Linked DNA regions of Rhodohalobacter sp. SW132. The protein of the gene in region 1 binds, or shares a complex with, the protein of each later gene. Links are inferred from orthologs where the notes say so. Each region holds a gene or a part of one and is shown in the gene's direction. Other genes may lie near its edges.

Evidence for each region.
Region 2: the proteins of mnmE (region 1) and mnmG are in contact, whole or in part, in a solved structure (PDB 9HIP), measured with the Escherichia coli proteins. The link is inferred for Rhodohalobacter sp. SW132 from one-to-one orthologs.

Annotation. Positions count from the first base shown.
Region 1 is NZ_QUOK01000008.1:239,871-249,560, reverse strand. What follows is about bases 1,428-4,282. They hold mnmE (tRNA uridine-5-carboxymethylaminomethyl(34) synthesis GTPase MnmE), read left to right. Parts: upstream 1,428-2,094; coding sequence 2,095-3,471; downstream 3,472-4,282. Other genes in these bases: DYD21_RS15355 (Xaa-Pro peptidase family protein), read right to left, coding at 4,122-4,282; DYD21_RS15360 (hypothetical protein), read left to right, coding at 3,642-3,941; DYD21_RS15370 (hypothetical protein), read right to left, coding at 1,696-2,043; DYD21_RS15375 (CPBP family intramembrane glutamic endopeptidase), read left to right, coding at 1,428-1,688. Also shown: DYD21_RS15380 (M20/M25/M40 family metallo-hydrolase), read left to right, coding at 1-665; more of DYD21_RS15375, read left to right, coding at 759-1,427; more of DYD21_RS15355, read right to left, coding at 4,283-5,630; DYD21_RS15350 (N-acetylmuramoyl-L-alanine amidase), read left to right, coding at 5,911-7,377; DYD21_RS15345 (glycine--tRNA ligase), read right to left, coding at 7,508-8,965; asd (aspartate-semialdehyde dehydrogenase), read left to right, coding at 9,191-9,690. UniProt on the Escherichia coli protein: Exhibits a very high intrinsic GTPase hydrolysis rate. Involved in the addition of a carboxymethylaminomethyl (cmnm) group at the wobble position (U34) of certain tRNAs, forming tRNA-cmnm(5)s(2)U34.
Region 2 is NZ_QUOK01000001.1:922,566-934,988, reverse strand. What follows is about bases 2,507-5,461. They hold mnmG (tRNA uridine-5-carboxymethylaminomethyl(34) synthesis enzyme MnmG), read left to right. Parts: upstream 2,507-3,016; coding sequence 3,017-4,906; downstream 4,907-5,461. Other genes in these bases: DYD21_RS03950 (16S rRNA (guanine(527)-N(7))-methyltransferase RsmG), read left to right, coding at 4,914-5,461; DYD21_RS03960 (R2-like ligand-binding oxidase), read right to left, coding at 2,507-2,880. Also shown: DYD21_RS03970 (hypothetical protein), read right to left, coding at 1-138; DYD21_RS03965 (hypothetical protein), read left to right, coding at 207-1,550; more of DYD21_RS03960, read right to left, coding at 1,561-2,506; more of DYD21_RS03950, read left to right, coding at 5,462-5,552; DYD21_RS03945 (YafY family protein), read left to right, coding at 6,319-7,242; gyrA (DNA gyrase subunit A), read right to left, coding at 7,698-10,169; gyrB (DNA topoisomerase (ATP-hydrolyzing) subunit B), read right to left, coding at 10,218-12,155. UniProt on the Escherichia coli protein: NAD-binding protein involved in the addition of a carboxymethylaminomethyl (cmnm) group at the wobble position (U34) of certain tRNAs, forming tRNA-cmnm(5)s(2)U34.

The DNA of each region.
Region 1 (9,690 bases):
TTACCGACGCTGTAAACCTGATCGGGTACATAGAAGGGAGTGCAAACCAGGATCGGTACATCGTTGTGACAGCACATTACGATCACCTGGGAATCAGTGATGGTGAAATTTACAACGGAGCGGACGATAATGCATCCGGAACCGGTGGTTTGATGGCAGCAGCAGCTTATTTTACCGATAATCAACCCGAAAACAGCATCATGTTTATCGCTTTTGATGCGGAAGAGCAGGGGCTTGGAGGCGCACGATACTTTGTTGAAAATCCGGTTGTTTCCCTTGAAGATATGGTGTTGAACATCAATATGGATATGATCAGCACTAATTTTGAGGATGAACTTTACGCGGTGGGCACATACCACTATCCCTACCTGAAACCGATGATTGAGGAGTATACAGCAGATGCTTCGATTGATGTGCTGTTTGGCTATGATTCTGATGAGTGGGATCAGGACTGGACGCTGTCATCCGATCACGGTCCGTTTCATCAGCAGGGCGTTCCGTTTGTCTATTTCGGAGTGGAAGATCACGATCACTATCACGCACCGACCGATACGTTTGAGAATATCAATCCTGAGTTTTACAGGAATTCAGTCCGCACGATCATCCGCGTAATTGAGGGATTTGACAGGGATCTGGACAGCGTAGTGGAGCAATCAGACAGGTAGCAGTTAAATTCTAATAATCTTAATGCAACCAGTGGTGCTTATCTCCGTACCTGTTTCTGTTTGATATTTTTTTTGTAAGATAAATCAGGATCTATGAGAGAAAGAGACGGTGTATTATTCAACAATTCAGAAAAAATCAGAGAGCGCTTCAGCAGGGTTCCCATCGCAAAAAGCTTTTTTGCACTTTTGCTGTGGGGAGGAATCGGTGGGATTGCCCTGTACTATTTATATCAGAGTTTTGACCTGGATCAGACAACCTTCGAGCTAATTGTTTTTTATGCGGTTTATGCTGTTCCTTTACTTCTGACTCTCTGGGTATTAAAATGGGACAGGCTTCCTGTAACGCCGGTTTTTATCGGGGAGAAGAAAAATTTACCGAAGACAGCCTACGTCTTCATTCTGTTTACCATCACCATCAGCACAATATGGGTTACCCTTATTCTGCTCCATGCGGTCGATCCCGGCTGGGCTGAATCGCATCTTAACTGGCTGAACAGTATTGAAATGTTCGATATCGGTGACGATACCACATTCATTCAATATTTTTTGATTTTTGGGGTGATCGCAGTCGTGGCGCCGATCGTAGAGGAAATAGTTTTCCGGGGGATTTTAATCGAGAGGCTGGGCAGGAAGTTCGGGTATACAAGCGCGCTCATAACGTCGTCGGTATTTTTTGGATTTCTGCACGTCAGCTTCATTTCAGCCACAATTTTCGGACTGATCCTGGGGATTTTATACCTGAAAACGCGGTCTCTCATGCTTCCGGTTCTCATCCATATGGCCAATAATGCCATCGCAACATTTTTAATCTTCACAGAAGAGAGCTTCGATTTCGCCGCGTGGGAAACCGTCACACCGTATATAGAAAACGCATGGATAGGCATCCTGCTGTTTGCTGCGGTAATGGCGTGGTTTGTCTGGTTCCTGAAAGAGAACTGGAGTACTGTAACAAATATGAATCCTTTTGGAGACCAGGGAACCGCTTCATCAAGTGAAATAAGTGATCCAGAAACTCATCAGTGATACGGCATCAGTTTTCACAGCAGCAGCAACTATTAGATGCTGCCATAACCCCGTTTTCAGGAACTTTTGTTTCAATTTGATTTGTATCGACTCTGCAATCGTTAAAGCCGGCTTTGAAATCTTCCCATCCAAAGATTAATCCGCTGGTAAACAGAAATATACTGGCGATAAAATAGTACCGGATTTTCCCCTTAATTCGGATTTGTTTGATTACTGTTGATGCAAAGCCGATGAAAAATGTAATAATTGAAGCGACAAGTAGTATATCCGCAAATAAACTCATGATGATCTCTTTTTTTGATTTTGATGTTGTTTTAATCTCTGCTTGTATCCGAGAATAAATAATTTTTTTCAAAAATGTTTGGTTAATTTCTACTCATTTAAAATTCAAGCAAATCCCCGGAAATTGTCAGACATCATTCAAAATCAGCCCATTGCAGCTATTGCCACTCCTGTTGGAGAAGGGGGGATTGCCGTGATTCGTGTTTCAGGCCGCGAGTCAATAAAAAAAGTGAACGCATGTTTTCGCGGGAAAGATCTGACGGATGCAGATTCACACACAGTCCACTTTGGGAAAATCATCAAAAAAGATGGCCGTGTAGTGGATGAAGTGCTGGCAACCATTTTCAGATCTCCAAGGTCCTACACCGGTGAAGAAACGGTTGAAATATCCTGCCACGGCGGTGTGCTGGTCACCCAGGCAGTGCTCGAAACTATCCTCGAACAAAATGTACGCGCTGCTGAGCCGGGAGAATTTACCCAGCGCGCATTTCTGAACGGAAAACTCGACCTGGAGCAGGCGGAAGCAGTGGCCGACCTCATTCACGCCAAAAGTATAAAGGCGGTGGACGCAGCTCATCAGCAGCTTGAGGGAAAGCTGGGGGAGCACATCAAAACATTTCGTCAGCAGATTATCGACGCTACCGCGATGGTGGAGCTGGAACTCGATTTTATTGAGGAAGATGTGGAGTTCGCGAATAAAGATCAGCTGAGAAAACTGCTCCTTGATGTGGAGCAGGAGATCAACACACTGCTCGAAACCTACGAAACCGGGCGGCTGGTGAAAGATGGTGTCAGAACGGTGTTCATCGGAAGACCCAACGCGGGAAAATCTACGCTGCTGAACACACTGGTCGGAAGTGAGCGCGCTATTGTAACCGAAATTGCCGGAACCACCCGTGATACGATCGATGCCGACTGGAGCTACGACGGCCTTCTGTTTAAACTGATTGATACCGCCGGGCTCCGCGATACTGAAGATGTGATTGAGGCGGAAGGAGTTAAACGATCACAAAAAGCATTTGAGCAGGCGGATCTGGTGGTTTATCTGAAGGATTTGTCACTGCCGATGGACAGCAGTGAACGGGAAGAAATTGCCGCTTTCCAGAAACGGGCGGGGGAGACACCCTTCCTTCTGGTCGGCACCAAGCTCGATCTCGAACTGCCGTCTGAAGAGGAACGTATCCACTTTGATTTGAAAATCTCTTCTGTCGATAACACAAACATCGACAGACTAAAAAAACAGATGAAACAGCGGGCACTGGAGAGCAAAGATTACGATACATCCAGCTTGCTGGTTACCTCCTCGCGTCACCGCGACGCACTGCAGAAGGCACGTGAAAATGTACAGCGGGCCATTCAGGCACTCGACAGGGGAATGACCGGTGACTTTCTCTCCATCGACCTTCGGGCTGCACTCAAAGAACTGGGCGCCATTACAGGAGAGATCACCAACGAACACCTGCTTGATTCGATTTTCTCGCGTTTTTGTATTGGTAAGTAATACTGTCTCCGCCCACTTTTTATTTTTTAGATGCAATATCTTGCTGAAAAGCAGAGTATGATAAGTTTTGTCCAATTTGATAAAACCATATGATTTTTATAAATACACTAATTAAGAATGAGTCCATGAATTCATCAAGCAAATAAAAGTTCAAATCTAACTATTTAACTATGAGCGAAAATATAGAATCCCTGAAATCTGTAAATAGAATCTGGCATATTATTAACATAATTGGAATGGCAATGATTGCGATTTCTGTAATTGTCGGTCTATACTTACTTATTCAAACTATAACTACGAATGTTGCAGCAGGAATGGGTATGCGTGTACCTGGGGGGAATTTTATCGGTTTGATATCCGGTTTAATGGTAATGATTCAAGGTTCAATTGCAGGAGTGTTACTAATCGCTTTTTCAAAACTGGGTGAGTCTGTAAATAGGATTGAAATCAGCTTGAGCCAGCGAGGGTAATTTGATTAGCGCAGGTGATTTACTAAGCTTGAAAGCTTGTCGAAATATGCAATAATAATCGACTTCTATTTATAAAGTGTCGAAATTATCGACACTTTTTTCAAAGAAAAGAAGAACCGTAAATTTCGTAATGCCTCAACTTCACAATTAGATACTCGACATTCTGCGGTTCTCAATTAGTTATTCAAGCGTAAAATCAAATCTCTGCAACATTCCTTCTTCTGCCATCAATGCTTCAATTCCATCAATATCACGCGGTACAAAATCGGTAATCACCTCCACTCCATCTTCCGTTACGACGATCATATCTTCCAGCCGAAGATAAATATTCTCTTCCGGGACTCTGAATTGTGGTTCAATTACAAAAACCATTCCGGGTTCGATAGGGGTTGAGTAATCACCTACATCGTGGACAGCAAGACCCACTCCATGACCCAGCCCCATATTTGGGTTCAGACGCTGTTGGTAAGAGACAATAAACTCTTCAGCCGCCTGCCTGTAGATCTCTTTCGAAAACTCCATATCAGCAAAAACGTTTTCAAATTCATTCAGGGTTTTTCTCATTATTTCTTCCGGAGTACGACCAATCTCGATGTTGTAAAGAATCGCTTCATAGAACTCGAGATAGAAGGAATAAAGCTCACGCTGAACCGGATTGAAGGTTCCATTAGCCGGCCACATGCGTGCCATATCACTGGTGTAATAGTCATAGACGGGACCGTAATCCATCAGGATCATATCCCCGTCACGGGCGGACCGTTCACTGCCATGATAATGATTCATGTATGCATCTGGTCCGATATGAGTCAAAGCATAATACCCTTCACCCTCCACACCGTTTTTCCAATAAATGTACCGCGCAATTGCTTCCATTTCGTACGCTTTGATCCCCGGTTTGGTTGAGCGAATGGACTCCATAATAGCATGTCCCTGCAGATCACTTGATTTAGTGATCAATTCAATTTCCGCTGCACTTTTAATCTTTCGCATCTCATCGGTGATGGGGTCCAGATTCTGCATTTCCAGGGTCGTGGTCAGTTTTTCAAGATGCTCGATAAATTCCTGATGACGGCCGGGACGTTCATCAAACGGATCGTTTTGCCGGTCGTTCAGTGTCCGGTTGGCAATGGAGCGCGTAACTCCAAGATTTTCGTACGGGCTCAGGTGGGTAAATACATTTGAATAGCCGCGATCTTCATTGAGAGCTTCAATGTCGGGTTTCAGATCATCAATATGTTTAACCGCATCAATACCGGAGAGATCTTTTACCAGATCTGCATCCTGGTAAGAGAGCACTTTTCCCTCACCATATTCCCGGCGTTCATTTCTGTCCTGAAGGTAAACCGTGGCAACTCTATCGGGTCCGTCAAGAATCAGGTAGGCATAGGGTGATTCAATCCCTGAGAGGTAATAAAATTCATTGTTCTGCCGGAAAAACTGAAATCCCATCGGCATGGGAGCTCCCTGGAGAATGGCAAAGGAATCATTGCCGATCTGGTCGTAGACTTTGTTTCTTCTCTCACTAAACTCGGCTTGCGAAAAGTGTTTTGTGAAAAGCGGACGCTCTTCTTTTTCGGTGGATGTATTCCAGCTATGCTGAGCATCAGCAGGTATAACTGCAAAGGTTGTGAACAGGATTATTCCGAAGAATATGGTTAAGACAGGATCTGATTTGAGGCTGAATTTCATATGCGATAGGTCTAAAATTCTTGTTTGAGTGCGAGCATTCTACTCAATTATTCTGAAAAAAAGAATCTGAATGTTTCTCGAAATTTATAATGACCGTGATCTCACAGATTTTTATAAACATAAAATCAGGAACAAAAATCGCATAAGTTTTCTACATTTTGCTGATGTTGGGGCTGTTCTTTCCGATAAATCTAACTTGATACATCAAGTTCACCAGTAAGTGTACAAATCATCACAATCAGACAGCAGAATACCGGCGCTGCTGTATTTCAAAATTTGTATGAGTAAAAATAAAATGAGTGTCATCCGACTGATAATGGCTTTGTTTGTACTTCTTACGGTCAGCTCATTTTCTGAGCGGCTTTATTCTCAAAGCCATAGAACTATATCTGCTGAACCACAGACAATCAGCCTGGATTACGATACCCGCTTGCCGGGTTCAAAATTTGAGTGGCACCGGGAAATACTTCCGGATGAGAACGAGGTTTTGAAAGTTGCAGGAGAGGTTTCCTACGTTTTTGAAATAGATGAATCTGAACCTTTTACGGGATTGTCGATTGGGTGGAACAGCGATGGTGATACTCATAATGCAGATGAATTTAGATTAAGGGTTAGATCAGGAGTTCCAGGTGAGGAGTGGCCGGAATGGGTTCACACAACAGGATACCTGGAGCCGGGTGATTCTCCATCAGGGCTTTACTGGTCGATGCTCTACATAACCCCGGATGGCAGTGCCCATACCCGGTTTGAGGTAGAGATTACGGTGCCCGAAAACAGCTCTATTTCATACCTGACGATAACTGCAGCCGATGCTCGTTTGGAGAGGGATTCGGAAATAGAAGAGAAATCACGGTATCAGACGGATCATAGCGGGCAGCCGGAAATTACGAGTCGGGCGGGCTGGTGGGGCAATCTCCCGGCCGGTGAACTTGAACCGGAATATACGCCACGACAAATTTCGATCAGCCATGCGGCGGTTCATCACACGGTTACGGCGAATCGTCCGCCAAACTCTGCGCAGGTCGTCCGACAGATCTGGGACTGGCACGTGAACGATAATGGCTGGATCGATATCGGGTATAACTTTTTGATCGATCATAATGGGAGAATTTTTCAGGGCCGGTACAATCCGTGGCTTCAATCAACTGATGTTCAGGGTGCGCATGCAGGAAATGCGAACAGCAGCAGCGTTGGGATTGCGCTGATGGGGCAGTTCGAACCGGGTGCCAATCCTCAGGTGGGTGATCCCGAATCGTTGGCCCTTGATGCACTGGTACGCTTGGTATCGTGGAGATTTGATCAGAACGGTATCGATCCTCTCGGTTCGGGTGTGATTCCTGTGAATCCGTCGGGCGTCCAAAATGTCCCAACAATTTTTGGCCACCGGGATGTGAGCGGCACAGCATGCCCCGGCGAAAACCTGCATGCCCTGCTGCCTGATATTCGCAACGGAGTGAATATTGGCGAGCCTGTGGCTGAGGAAGTACCGTTTGATCTGCATCAAAATTATCCAAACCCTTTCCGAACAACTTCAACAATTCCGTATGAGCTGGATGAAGAATCTATGGTTGAGATTATCCTGTATTCGGTGAGGGGAGATAAAATCAGAGAGCTGTTTAGCGGTTTGCGAGGAGAGGGCGGGCATGAACATACCTTCGATATGAATGGACTATCGAGCGGGGTTTATTATTACGAACTTATCAGCGGAGAATTCAGGCAAATGAAAAAGATGGTGTACATTCGTTGATGCAGCGGATTGAAGACGCATTCAGAATTCATATTTAACTCCTGAATGCGTAATCCAAATTATGATAAAATCTCCGAATTGCTATCCGAGAATATCTAAAGAATAACTTTTACCGAAGGGAGAAATTTACTTACTTCGCTTTCCAGCTGTTCATCCGTTTGCGGATGACGGTTTCGAGCTCATCCACTTTTACGCGTTCCTGTTCCATATCGTCGCGATGGCGAATGGTTACGGTGTTGTCCTCAAGGCCGTCAAAATCCACGGTGATGCAGAATGGGGTTCCGGCTTCATCCTGGCGGCGGTACCGTTTCCCAATGGAGCCTGATTCATCATACCTGACCATGAAGTGTTCATTCAGATTCTGCTCAATTTTGTGAGCGAGTTCCTGCAGTTCCGGCTTTTTCACCAGCGGAAAGATCCCCGCTTTCGTTGGTGCGAGCTTTGGATGGAGTTTCAGCACAACTCGGGTATCGCCATCCACTTCCTCTTCGCGATATGCGTCGCACAGCACCATCAGGAAGGTTCTATCGAGCCCCACGGAAGTTTCGATCACATAGGGGATGTAGCGCTCTTTATCTTTCTGATCGAAATACTCCATCTTTTTGCCGGAGTACTCCTGGTGGCGCGACAGGTCAAAATCGGTGCGGTTGTGAATTCCTTCCACTTCCTGCCATCCGATCGGGTAGTGGTACTGGATGTCGGCCGCAGCCCGCGCATAGTGCGCCAGTTTATCTTCGGGATGATCCGCCACACGCAGATTCTCCTCGCGGATTCCCATATCTTTGTGCCACTGCAGGCGCTTTTCAAGCCAGTCGCCGTAATTCTGTTCATCATCACCCGGCTTCACAAAATATTGCATTTCCATCTGTTCAAACTCTCTCATCCGAAAAATAAACTGACGCGCAACAACCTCGTTCCGGAATGCCTTTCCGATTTGTGCAATACCGAAGGGTACCTGGGCCCGTGCGGTATCCATCACATTTTTATAGTTCACAAAAATTCCCTGCGCAGTCTCCGGGCGGAGGTAGATGGCATCATCATCGCCGGAAGAAGTAGCGCCGTAATGTGTTTTAAACATCAGGTTAAACTGGCGAACGTCGGTCCAGTCAAACGCACCCGATTCCGGCGCACGAATCTCCTCCTCCATAATGATATCGTAGAGATCTTCACAAAGTCCTTTTCGTGTACCGGTGGTATCGAGCTGCTGCTGAAGCTCGTCGGCTTTCTCCTCTTTTCCTTTTTCACGCAGTTTAAGAATATGCTGTTCAATCAGCATATCGGCGCGATACCGTTTTTTCGACTGTTTATCGTCGATCATCGGGTCGTTGAAACCCTCCACGTGGCCGCTCGCTTCCCATGTTTTCGGATGCATGAAAATGGCCGCATCCAGCCCCACGATATTATCGTGCTTGCGCGTCATGGCATTCCACCATTGATCGCGGATATTCTTTTTCAATTCCGCACCAAGCGGACCGTAATCGTAAACCGCAGCAAGACCTCCGTAAATATCGGAAGATTGGTAGATGAATCCCTTTGATTTTGAGAGCGATACAATTTTATCGAGGCTGTCTAAATTTTTCTCGGACATCGTGCGGTTTGTGATCAGATTTTGGTTTAACATTTCCGATTAGCCTGCAAAGATAGCAAAAATCTCTCCTTTGATGAATCGATTGTCTGAATGATTTCCTATTTTTAAAGCTATTCAGAAGTTGAACCGTCCAAAAAACCGCGCGAATTATATACGGTGAGAGTGTTGCCGGTTCAAATAGATCTCTGAATTGTAATTTTAAACATCGAAAACTGAACGAATACAATGTCTGATTATCGTGTAGGAATACTTGGCGCAACCGGCGCTGTGGGGCAAAAATTTATCCGGCTGCTTGAAGGTCACCCCTGGTTTAACATCACATCCCTGGGAGCATCAAGCCGGTCGGCAGGAAAAACATACCGCGAAGCCGCAAATTGGATCGAAGCTACCGCAATGCCGGAATCTGTATCGGGCCTGACTGTTAAAGAGTGCGAACCCGGCCAGTTTCCCGATGTTGATTTTGTATTCTCAGGACTTGATTCTTCTGTTGCGGGAAAAGTGGAGCGCGCATTTGCTGAGGCGGGAATTCCTGTGATCAGCAACGCCAAAAATTTCAGAACCGACCCAACCGTTCCGTTGCTGATCCCGGAAGTGAACCCGGATCATATCGATCTGATAAAATCCCAATCATTTACTGAAGATGGGTCCGGATGGATTATCACCAATCCCAACTGTGTGGCGGTTCCGCTAACTACATCGCTGAAGCCTCTGTTTGATGAGTATGG
Region 2 (12,423 bases), on another replicon or contig:
AACTCCCCCGTCTGTTTTACAGTGGCAGGAACGCACCCGGTGGAGCTGGCGGGTGCATGCAGATCTCCAGGAGGGCTTCTCAAGCCGCTGATACCTGCTGTAAAATGCGAGCATTTCAATAATCGGAAACGTATTCATGACCTTATTCCTGTTGGTCATTCCAAACTATGCACATATATTGTACATATCAATCTTAAACTTCCGAAATGTCGAAACACAAACAGCATTCATATCAGCCGGAACGCGATGTTCACCGTATTACGCTCTACAGTACAGTTTATCCGGAGCATCAGTACAAATCACGGAAGGAGAGGCTTTATCTCCATTTTGATTTTGCCTGTTTCTATGCCCAGGTGGAACAGCTTCGGAAAAATCTCTACGGGCTTCCGCTCATCATTGGCGGATGGCGAAAAGAAAACGGTACCGTGAAGGGGATTGTCGCCACGGCATCGTACGAAGCGAGGGCGTTTGGCATAAAAACAGGTATGAGTGCGCTCGAAGCGTATCAGCTCTGTCCGTATGTGTGCATGCTTCAGGTGGATTATGGAGCATACACAGCTATATCTGAACAAGTACACCTGGTGATGAAGAAATTTGCGCCGGTTGTAGAGCGGTATTCAATGGATGAATATTTTATTGAGTTAACGTTCATGAAAGATGCCCCGCGGAGCGAGATAAAAGCGTATGCCGATCGGCTTCAGCGGGAAATATTTGATGTTACAGGTCTTGTCGGCGCGATTGGTGTGGCCCGGTCCAAAACGTATTCAAAACTTTCCAGCGGATTGCATAAACCAAAAGGGGTTACTCTTGTTCTTACGGATGAAGATGAAAAAGCCCGTATTCACCCGCTTTTGCTGAATGAAGTGTGGGGAGTAGGGAGAAGGAGATACGAGCATATTCTTGCCGAGGGGTATCGTACGATTGGTGATGTGGTGGAGAAAGGAAATGTGAAAACGTTTATCCGGCTGTTTGGCGCTAATTTTGGCAAGATGCTTTTTCAAACCATTACCGGAAAAGACCAGGGTCGGGTGATGGATGAAATTTCAGCAAATTATAAACCGAAACACGGCGTGAGTTACGGACACACATTTTCGGAGGGATCTGTCAGTGTAGATCGAATTCGGGGTGAGTTTGTGGTTGCCATCCAGCAGATCTGTTACAGGATGCGCTCATACAATATCCGGGCCAATAGTTTTTCCGGCATTGTTGGGTTTAATAAACAGGAACTGCCCGATGTGGGATTTCGGTTTATCACTGACGCCCATACGAATATTGATGATTATATTTTTTCGGCCTGTATGGAGGCGGTTATGCCGATCATCAGAAGTGCTGCGGAGAAGAATATGGAGATTCGGAACCTGGTTATCGGAACACATCAAATAGATAAAACCAGCCAGATGAACCTCTTTTTTTCTGATGAAAAAGAACACGTTGCCCGTTGCAGGGCGGTGGATGAAATTAAAAACCGGTTTGGGCGGCAGTACATCACAAAAGCAAACACCATGGTGCGTGTTAAGGGAAACACCCACTTTCTGGAAAGGAATTCCTGACTTGACCCGGTCAGAGGTTCAATTTTCGAATCCGATGCTGAAACTGTTTCACGGCGTGATCCAAAAACCAATCCTGTTTCAAACCAAACGGCACAATTTCATACTGAGCAAAAATTTCCATGATGATATTGGTGGCATCATACAACAGCTCTTCCAGTGTTTCTTCAAAACCGTCGGCAAGGCCCCGGTTTTCATCAAGCAGCCGGTTGATCAGGTAGATACCGTAGGCGACGTGCCTCGATTCATCCTGCTTCAATTTCAGAATCCCTTCCTGCATTCCGGGAAGAAGCTGATTCTCTGTAAGCATTTTGGAAAAGGCTTCGTATCCGGTTTCTGCGAGTGTTCCTTCAACGATCATATTATAGGTTCCGGCGGCATGGAGCTGAGCCGAAGGTGAGGAATCGGACGAGAGGGCGTGCAGCGCTTTTGGAAGTTTTTCATAAAACAGAATTTTATACATCGGTTTATGAAACTGCTCAAAGTCAGGAGTTCCGGTCATGACGGTCTGAACATAGCGGGAGAAAAACTCGGTATGTTTTGCTTCTTCCCATAAAAACGAGGTAAGATAGATTTCTTCCTCGATGCGCCCCTCTTTTGCGATCACCTGTATCAGCGGAAGCAGATCGAGGGTAACGGCTTCTTCACCGGCCATAAATAGAGCGGAGAGATGCGTGATGATCTGTTTTTCCTCAGGCGAAAATGTTTGCCACTGTTTACGGTCTTCATCCAGGTTAATATCTGATGGGTTCCAGATCCCAAACTGCTTGGATTTTTGAAACAGCTTCATAGGAAAGCTTTCATGGTTCAGTCCGCGTGAGGTTGTGACAAATGTTTTATGGGTTGGATCGGGAGCCTCTTTTTTGGGGCTTATGTTTTCTGACGGAACCGGAACGCCCTTGTAAATGGATGGCGCAGTTTTGAGCAGGGCAGAGGCTGCCTTTCGCTGAGTTGAAAGAGTGATCAGGCTACCTTTTTCTATGGAAATATCACCTTTCATAATTGCCATAGTTGGATCTTTACTATTCTCAATCATTTTCACCCAAGTATCACGATCTGCTTTCAGAATGATGTCGGTTGTGTCCGTATCATTTTCATGGGCGTACCGCATTTCAAGGCATTCACCGTAAGCGAGGTTCATGTAAAGTCCAATTGCGGAATCGTCATCAAAAGATTCAGGCCTGGGTTCGATTTTCAGGATCAGCGGAGCATTCCACGTAGCAGCGGTTTTTTTGTAATGTTCGCTCTGGTTGATCGACTCTTTCCACGATTCCATCCATTGGGTTGAAAAGTAGTCTGTGTCTGATTTCGTTTCTTTTTTGTTGAACCACATATTTTAATTTAACCTGGATTATTCACTAAAAATGTTCTGTTTTTTCAAGCGTTTAACTATTGCAAAATAAACGGTATTTTGCAGTTCTGTGCAGTGTTTGTATAAAAATTTATAAAGTGAATAAAAACAAAGAGATATGAGTAGTTTATATCCCGCCTACGATGTTATTGTAGTGGGTGCGGGCCATGCCGGCAGTGAGGCTGCGGCCGCATCTGCAAAAAGCGGTGCTAAAACGTTGCTAATTACAATGAACCTGGATGCCATTGCCAAGATGTCCTGCAACCCGGCTATGGGTGGGGTTGCCAAAGGTCAGCTTGTGCGTGAGATTGATGCACTTGGCGGATTGAGCGGCATTGTTAGCGATCAAAGCGGGGTGCAGTTTCGGATGCTGAATTTGAGTAAGGGTCCGGCAATGTGGAGTCCGCGCTGCCAAAGCGACCGCTCTCTCTACTCTAAACTGATGAGAAGTCAGCTTGAACAGATTGATCATCTTCATTTTCGCCAGGATAATGTTGTGGATATTCTCACTAACAGTTCGGGGGATAAGGTTACCGGCGTGGTTACGCAAACCGGCCAGACGTTTGAGGCATCTTCCGTAGTTCTTACAAGCGGTACGTTTTTGAATGGGCTTATTCATATCGGGGAGAGTCAGCATGGCGGCGGCCGGTCAGGGGAGAGGGCGTCCGTTGGAATTTCTGCTTCCCTGGAAAAACTTGGGTTTGAAGTCGGGCGCTTAAAAACCGGAACACCACCCCGAATTGACGGCCGTTCGATTGACTACAGTCAGCTTGAAATTCAGTACGGGGATGAAGACCCCAATCCATTTTCATTTACTACGGATTCACTCCCATCGAAAGATGAACAGCTAACGTGCTGGATCGGTTACACCAACTCCAAAGTACATGATGTGCTTAAAACCGGTTTTGATCGAAGTCCTATGTTTAATGGACGGATTCAATCTGTTGGCCCCAGGTATTGCCCGAGTATCGAGGATAAGATTGATCGTTTTTCTGATAAAGACAGTCACCAGTTGTTTCTGGAACCGGAAGGGTGGGATACCTATGAGATGTATCTGAATGGATTTTCCACTTCCTTACCCGAAGATGTTCAGTACCACGCACTCCGAACCATTCCCGGATTTGAAAATGCTGTGATGCTCCGGCCGGGTTACGCCATTGAGTATGATTATTTTCCGCCATACCAGGTAAAAAGAAGCCTGGAAACGAAGGCAGTTAACGGACTTTTCTTTGCCGGACAAATTAACGGAACTACCGGGTATGAAGAGGCGGCTTGCCAGGGATTAATTGCGGGTATCAACGCATCCCGATTTGTTCATAATGAAGATCCCTTTGTTTTAAAACGTTCGGAAGCGTACATCGGGGTGCTGATTGATGACCTGATCAACAAGGGGACAGAAGAGCCGTACCGGATGTTTACCTCGCGTGCTGAACACCGAATTTTATTACGTCAGGATAACGCGGACCTTCGCCTGACACCACTCGGCCGTAAACTCGGATTGATAGATGAAGAGCGTTTTGCTCAGTTCGAAAAGAAAAAAGACGAAATCGATCGCCTGTATGATTTGATCAGCAGCTACACGGTCAGGCCAGAAAAAATGGACCCGATGCTTAAAGAGCAGGGAACATCTGTTCTGAGTCAGCCTGTAAAAGCAAAATCATTAATACCCCGACCGGAACTTCATCTGCAACACCTTTTGGATGCGGATGAAGAGTTGAAATCTCAGGTAGAAAATATTTCATCCGATGAACGTGTATTGGAGCAGGTTGAAATACAGATTAAATATGCCGGATATATCGAGCGTGAATTTGAAATGGTAGAAGAACTTAAACAGAAAGAGGAGGCGCCTATCCCGATGGATATTCAGTACGAGAGAATAAAAAGTCTCTCTTCAGAAGGCCGTTCTAAGCTTGAAAAAATTAAACCCGAAACGATCGGGCAAGCGTCGAGGATCAGCGGAGTGTCCGCAAGCGATCTTTCTGTTCTCATGATTTATTTAAAACGATAGGTTTCACGTGAAACAATCCATTCAAAAACATTCTGTTTCACGTGAAACATTGGAAGATGCACGTGAATTATACCGAAAAAACGAAGTTCATCTCGAGAAATACCTCGACAATCTTCTCGACTGGAATGAGAAGATAAATCTTGTGAGCCGGAGTGTTTCACGTGAAACAGTTCGTGAACACGTCGTTCATTCTCTGATTCCACATGTTCTCGGCATACTTGATGATCATGATTCCTGGATTGATACCGGGACCGGGGGCGGACTGCCCGGGGTGCCGCTCGCTATATGCGCACCGGAAAAACACTGGCTGCTCAACGACAACGTGAAGAAAAAGATGAGGGCGCTTTCAGGTATCATCGAGAAAACAGGGCTTGAAAATTCGGAGGTGATTGCAAAAAGCATCTCGCTTGTGGATTTAAAAAAGGGGACCGGAATCGTAACCAAACATGCATTCAAAGTGGATGATCTTCTTCGTCTTCTTGGATCAAAACCCTGGAAAACAATCATCATGTGGAAGGGAGTTGATGGTGCGCTTGATGAAATTGCGCAGTCAAAAAAGAAGCTTCGGTATACGCTGTTTGAATTTGATTTTGGCGCGAACGAAGAATTTTATGTCGGCAAAGGGCTGCTGAAAGTAGAAAGATAATTCGGCGTTACCGGATTTGAACTTTAAATGATTTAATTTTCTGGTCATTTATGTCGGAGAAATAAGTCCCCCTTAGAAGGGGGAAGGCGAACGGAGTGAGCAGGGGGATGAATTGACAGGCGCTGATTCAAATAAATAACCATTTTAGGATCTCAAAACTCTACAAATCATCCCCCATTGCCCCCTTCCGCCAAAGGGGGACACTCAAGAATAAACTCCATATCGACCAAAAAGTTAAGGGTTCTTAGTTGATACCTCGCGGGCTCTGCCCCGAGGTAGTTCATTAAATAAATCCCCCTCAGTTCCCCTTTTTAAAAAAGAGAGTAATTGTTGCTTCTATTACTTACACAAAGCGGGGTATCATTTTTAATGAGTGCGATGATAAATGCTATATTTCAAGAGGTGATTGTGATTTGGGAATAGTTCTCCCCTTCAGGGGGAGTGCCGAAGCATGGCGAAGGCGGGGGGTGTTATGGAGTTGTGATATGGCAAAAAGTAACTCTTCACAAAAAAGAGAAGATAGAGAAGGTGTGATACTTATTTTGAAATGGGGATGGGTGTTGTGTTTTGGGTAAAATCGATGATTATAAGAGAGTGAGTGTAAGAATCACATACATATATGCTTAAAATATGAGCTGTATTAGAGATTTCACCCCGTTTTAAAATCAGAATAAATGTGACCAAAGGGACTCCTTTTCTTACCTTCTAAATCAACCAGAACCAAAGAACTTCGAAAATGTCCCGATTAAAAAGTTCAGAACGCCGAATGAAACTGATCCTAATGCTACAGGAATCAAAACGCAGGCTGACCGTTGATGAGTTAGCTGAGGAATTCGGTGTAACCAGGCGCACTATATTCAGGGATTTCAATGTCTTATCAGAAATTAACGTGCCGGTTACCTGGGATAAGTACAGTGGTTACGGGGTGATGGAAGGATACAAAGTTCCGCCGCTAATGTTTACGTCAAAAGAACTTGCAACCATCATGGTTGGGCTGAATTTTGTGAAGTCGCAGGTAGACAGTTCAATGGTTGAAGACGCCAGGGGAGTGGAGTTGAAAATTAAAAACACCATTCCGAATGAGTTGAAATCATTTATGGAGTCTCTGAGCAAGCATACGGTTGTGGATCCGTTTCTGCATTTTGGAGCGGAAAAAACAGACGGTGGAAACTGGTACCTGATCAGCAGCGCGATCTCTCAAAAGAAAAAAATATCGTTTCGCTATACCGCAAAATCTGACGGTAATAAAACAGATCGCGAAATCGAACCATACCTTCTCGTTTTTTATCGCGACCACTGGAATGTCATAGGGTTTTCTAAAAAAAGAGAAGCCATTCGGAATTTTGTGCTCGACCGAATGGAAAATGTGAAGATTTTGGATGAAGAATTCACTGCATCAGAAGAAATTAACGCAGAGGCACTTATTTTCGGTTCTAACGAGATGGGTCATGAAATAGAGGTGCATGTACAGGAATCGGCAGATCGCGCGTTTACGGCAAATCTGCCGACTAAAATAATTAAGAAATCGGCAGTCAAAAATAAAATAATTAAAGTTTCATTCAGATTTGAAAATTTAGATTACATCAACGAGTGGCTGCTTCAATTTGGAGATAAGATCAAAATTCTCTCTCCTAAGAAGCTAATAGATAAACGGCAAGATCTTCTCAAGAAAATGTTGGATCCATCGTAGCTCGGTTCGCCGAATCGAAAAGACTGGAATTTATAACAAGTACATATTTTACTTACACGTCATCGCGGACTCTTCCCGAAGGGAACCGCGATCTCCCATCCTCCTCACTGCAAAGTATATTGCCAATGATCAAATTTCATTACTTCCTTTCCTCGATTCGGTGCTCTGGACCGGAACGCTTACCTACAAAGCTATGCTTTTCAAATCAAAGTTAGGAGGGCTGCATCATTGTACGGCGTGACTTTTTACTGAGTCCGACACTTTTCCACAGTAGACCCGTTTTTAAATACTAACAATACGTTAGGTGCCCCATAATCACGAATTTGGGTGTCCCAATATCGAAGTCAGGAAAATTCCTCAATTGATTTTCACCCACAAATTTTCCTTTAGATTCAAAAAAAAGGCCCCGTTTCCGGAGCCTTTTTTTATTACAAGTGTGTTGACGTGTGAAACGTTTAGGTAACGACAGGTGCTTCTGCATCATCGTCATCTTCATTTACAACCCGGGTGACGCCACCAATCTTACCATCTTCGTCTAATCGCATGATCCGAACACCCTGAGTATTACGTCCCATAGTCCGTAAACCTTTGCACTGCATTCGGATAACCTTTCCGCGTTCGGTAATGATCATCAGATCATCTTTATCTGAGACCTCCTTCAGTGCAACAAGATTTCCGGTCTTTGGAGTGATTTTGAGAGTAATGACTCCTTTACCGCCACGGCTCTGTTCCCGGTAATCATCTACAAGGGAGCGTTTGCCGTATCCGTTTTCGGAGATTGCAAGTACTGTGGCTTCATGTGTGTTTTTGATCACAACCATATCCACCAGCTCATCATTTTTATCGAGCGTCATTCCTTTCACACCTGACGTGTTCCGGCCCATCTCACGTGCATCTGATTCGTGGAACCGAATTGCACGGCCTTTCTTGTTGGCCAGAATAATATTGCTTTCACCATCTGTAAGTGCGGCACCCAGCAGTGAATCGCCCTCTTTGATGTTAATTGCAATAATTCCATCACGACGCGGACGGCTATACGCCTCAAGTGAGGATTTCTTTACCAGTCCTCCTTTTGTTGCCATGATAATAGAGTGAGATTTTATATACTCCTCATCATCAAGTGTCTTCACCGGCACAAACGTCTGAATCGAATCGTCCTTTTCAATGTCGATCAGGTTTACGATTGCACGGCCGCGGGCCAGGCGTGATCCTTCCGGAATTTCATAAACTTTAAGCCAGTAACAATTTCCTTTCTCCGTAAAGAAAAGAATATAGTTGTGATTGGTGGCCACAAAAAGATGTTCTACATATTCATCATCTTTCGTGGTGGTTCCCTTCATCCCTTTACCGCCACGTCGCTGACGTCTGTAGCCGCTCACAGGCATTCGTTTGATAAAACCTTTGTTAGAAATGGTAACCACCACATCTTCATCGGCTATCATATCCTCGATGTTGAAATCATCGGCGGAGTAGACAATTTCGGTACGGCGTTCATCACCATAGCGGTCTTTCAGCTGAAGCAGCTCATTTTTAATAATGGCGTTTTGCTCATCTCTGTTCGACAATATTTTACGATATTCTTCAATACGATCTGCGATTTCCCGGTACTCCTGGTCGACCTTTTCACGTTCGAGGCCAGTCAGTTTCTGCAGACGCATATCGAGAATGGCTTTTGCCTGGAGATCTGTAAGCGCAAATTTCCGGCGAAGTTCTACATTCGCTTCCTGCGGACTGTTTGATGCGCGGATCGTTTTGATCACCTCATCAAGGTTGTCGAGGGCGATTTTGAGACCTTCGAGAATATGAGCACGGGATTCGGCCTGATCCAGATCATACATAGTACGCCGGATGATAATATCAATCCGGTGCTCAATGAAGCGCTCAATCAGCTCTTTCAGAGCCATGACCTTTGGCCGGCCTTTCACCAGCGCCAGGTTGATGATACCAAACGTCTGCTGCATCTGCGTATACTTGTAGAGCTGATTCAGCACTACTCCGGCGTTTGATCCGCGTTTCAGAATAATGACAACACGCATGCCTTCGCGGTCAGACTCATCACGAATTTCGCTGATTTCAGTAATTTTTTCCTGGTTGACCAGCGAAGCCACTTTTTCGATCAGCGTGGCTTTATTTACCTGGTAGGGAATTTCGGTAACAACGATTTGCTCACGGCTGTTACGAAGTTCTTCCACATTGGCGCGGGCCCGCATCACAACTTTACCCCTGCCGGTTTCATACGCTTCTTTTACTCCTTCATATCCGTAAATAATCCCGCCTGTAGGAAAATCAGGGGCTGTAATATGTTCCATCAACCCGGATGCATCAATCTCGGGATCATCAAGTAGTGCGATTACACCATCTACAACTTCCTTCAGGTTGTGAGGAGCCATATTGGTTGCCATCCCTACGGCAATACCGGAGGCACCATTCAGCAGAAGGTTGGGGAGCATCGATGGCAGAACCGTCGGCTCTTCAAGCGTATCATCAAAGTTGGTTTGATAATCAACCGTTTCTTTATTGATATCTGCGAGAAGCTCCTCGGAAATTCGCTGCATGCGAACTTCAGTGTAACGCATTGCTGCTGCAGAGTCGCCATCCACAGAACCGAAGTTCCCCTGGCCATCCACAAGCGGATAGCGCAGTGAGAAGTCCTGAACCATCCGAACGATGGAGTCATAAACGGCAGAGTCACCGTGAGGGTGATACTTACCGAGAACCTCACCCACAATACGGGCACTCTTTTTATAGTTTCTGTTGTGGAGCATTCCAAGATCGCTCATCCCATAAAGTACACGTCTGTGAACCGGTTTAAGTCCGTCGCGCACATCAGGTAACGCTCTTGATACAATAACCGACATCGAGTAATCGATGTAGGAAGACTGCATCTCGTCTTCAATTGTAATTGGTATAATCTTTTCGCTTGCCATCTATGAAAACTGGATTAAAGGTAAACGTATTTCTGTTTGAAGTATGGGTCAGATATCGAGCTTAGCATATTTTGCGTTACGCTCAATAAATTCCCGCCGGGGTTCAACATCGCCGCCCATAAGAGTAGAGAACATTTTATCAGCGGCTGCGGCATTTTCAACTGTAACCTGCTGGAGTGTTCGTGTGTCGGGGTCCATTGTAGTTTCCCAAAGCTGACTCGGATTCATTTCACCCAAACCTTTGTAGCGTGAAACATCGAATTTTTTCTTCGATTTTTTCAGGTCTTTGATGATTTTGTCCCGGGTTGGATCATCCCACGCGTAATCAATCTGGCCTCGGGTTGATGTAATTCTGTACAGAGGAGGTGTGGCGATATATACGTGTCCATGCTCGATAAGCGGATGCATATAACGGTATAAAAAAGTAAGGAGCAGAGTCCGGATATGAGATCCGTCGACATCCGCATCCGTCATAATGATAAGTTTGTGATAGCGAAGTTTTTCGAGTTCAAAATCTTCTTCCTTTCCAACGCCGGTCCCCAGGGCGGTAATCATCGCCTGGATCTCTTTATTTTCGAGGATTTTGTTGATCTTCGCTTTTTCAACGTTCAGAATTTTCCCGCGAAGTGGAAGAATTGCCTGAAAACTCCGGTTCCGGCCCATTTTGGCAGATCCGCCGGCGGAATCACCCTCAACCAGGTAAATTTCGCAATGCTCGGGATCTTTGATGGAGCAGTCAGCCAGTTTGCCCGGCAGCCCGCCGCCACTCATTACACTTTTGCGCTGAATAAGCTGACGCGCTTTACGTGCAGCTTCTCTCGCCTCGGCGGCTACAATAACTTTCTCAAGTATCTTTTTAGCCGTTTTGGGGTTCTGCTCCAGGTATTCGTTAAGTTGTTCGTAAACAATAACTTCAACTGCGCTCTGGACTTCTGAATTACCCAGCTTGGTTTTGGTCTGGCCCTCAAACTGAGGCTCGGCAACTTTCACACTCAAAACGCAGGTCATTCCTTCCCGAAAATCCTCACCGGAAATGGCTATGGTGCTTTTTGATTTGATAATGTTATTCTTCTCTGCATAATTCTTCATGCAGCGGGTGAGTGCGCGCCGAAATCCGGAAATGTGCGTTCCGCCCTCGCGTGTATTAATATTATTCACATATGAGTGCACATTTTCGGTATAAGACTGGTTATAAGAAATGGCCAGTTCAACCGGGACATCATCTGAATTGCCACTGATAAAAATAGGCGTATCAATCAGTGCTTCGCGGTTTTCATCGAGAAAAGAGACGAAATCTTTCACGCCGCCGGCATAATGGAAAATTGTTTTTTTGTCTTCCGGATCCTCTTCACGCTCGTCGATAATTTCAACGGTGATTTCCGGATTCAGAAACGCCAGTTCGCGCATCCGGTCCGCAATAATATCGTACTTGAATTCAGTAGTTTGATTAAAGATTTCCGCATCAGGCAGGAAGTTGATGGTGGTTCCTGTTACATCCGTTTTCCCTTTTTTCTGAAGGGGGGTGGTGGTAAAACCTTTTTCAAACTCCATTACATAAATTTCACCATCACGATGAATTTCAGCGCGGAATTTTGAGGAGAGTGCATTCACACAACTCACACCCACTCCGTGCAAACCACCGGAGACTTTATATGAGTCTTTATCAAACTTACCACCCGCGTGGAGTTTGGTAAGCACAACTTCAACGGCGGGCAATTTTAACTTGGGATGCTCATCAACGGGAATCCCGCGGCCGTTATCAGAAACGGTGATCGAACCGTTCTCATGAATAATTAATTTAATCCAGTCGCAATGACCGGCGAGTGCTTCATCAATAGAGTTGTCAACAACTTCGTTAATCAGGTGATGAAGTCCGCGCTGCCCGGTATCACCAATATACATGGATGGACGTTTCCGAACGGCCTCAAGACCTTCCAATACCTGAATATTCGACGCTTTATAGTCAGATCCTTTACTTTTTGCCATATATGGGGTTGAGTGTAAATTAAGATAGCCTCTAATATGCTCAAAAATACCGCTTGTGCGTGCAAAATCAAAAAAAGCAGACATATTTATTGCCGTAACGAGAGATTGTGCGCTGTGGGCGATTTGGGGGTGTAATTTGAAAAATGCCGCAATAGATAGCAGACTGAAAAATTAGACGCCGGGTTGTTTATGGATTGTTGATAATCGGAGAACTAAGATCTTATTTTGCTACAGGCTGAGAATGTTAGAATCAGTCTTAACAGCCGAT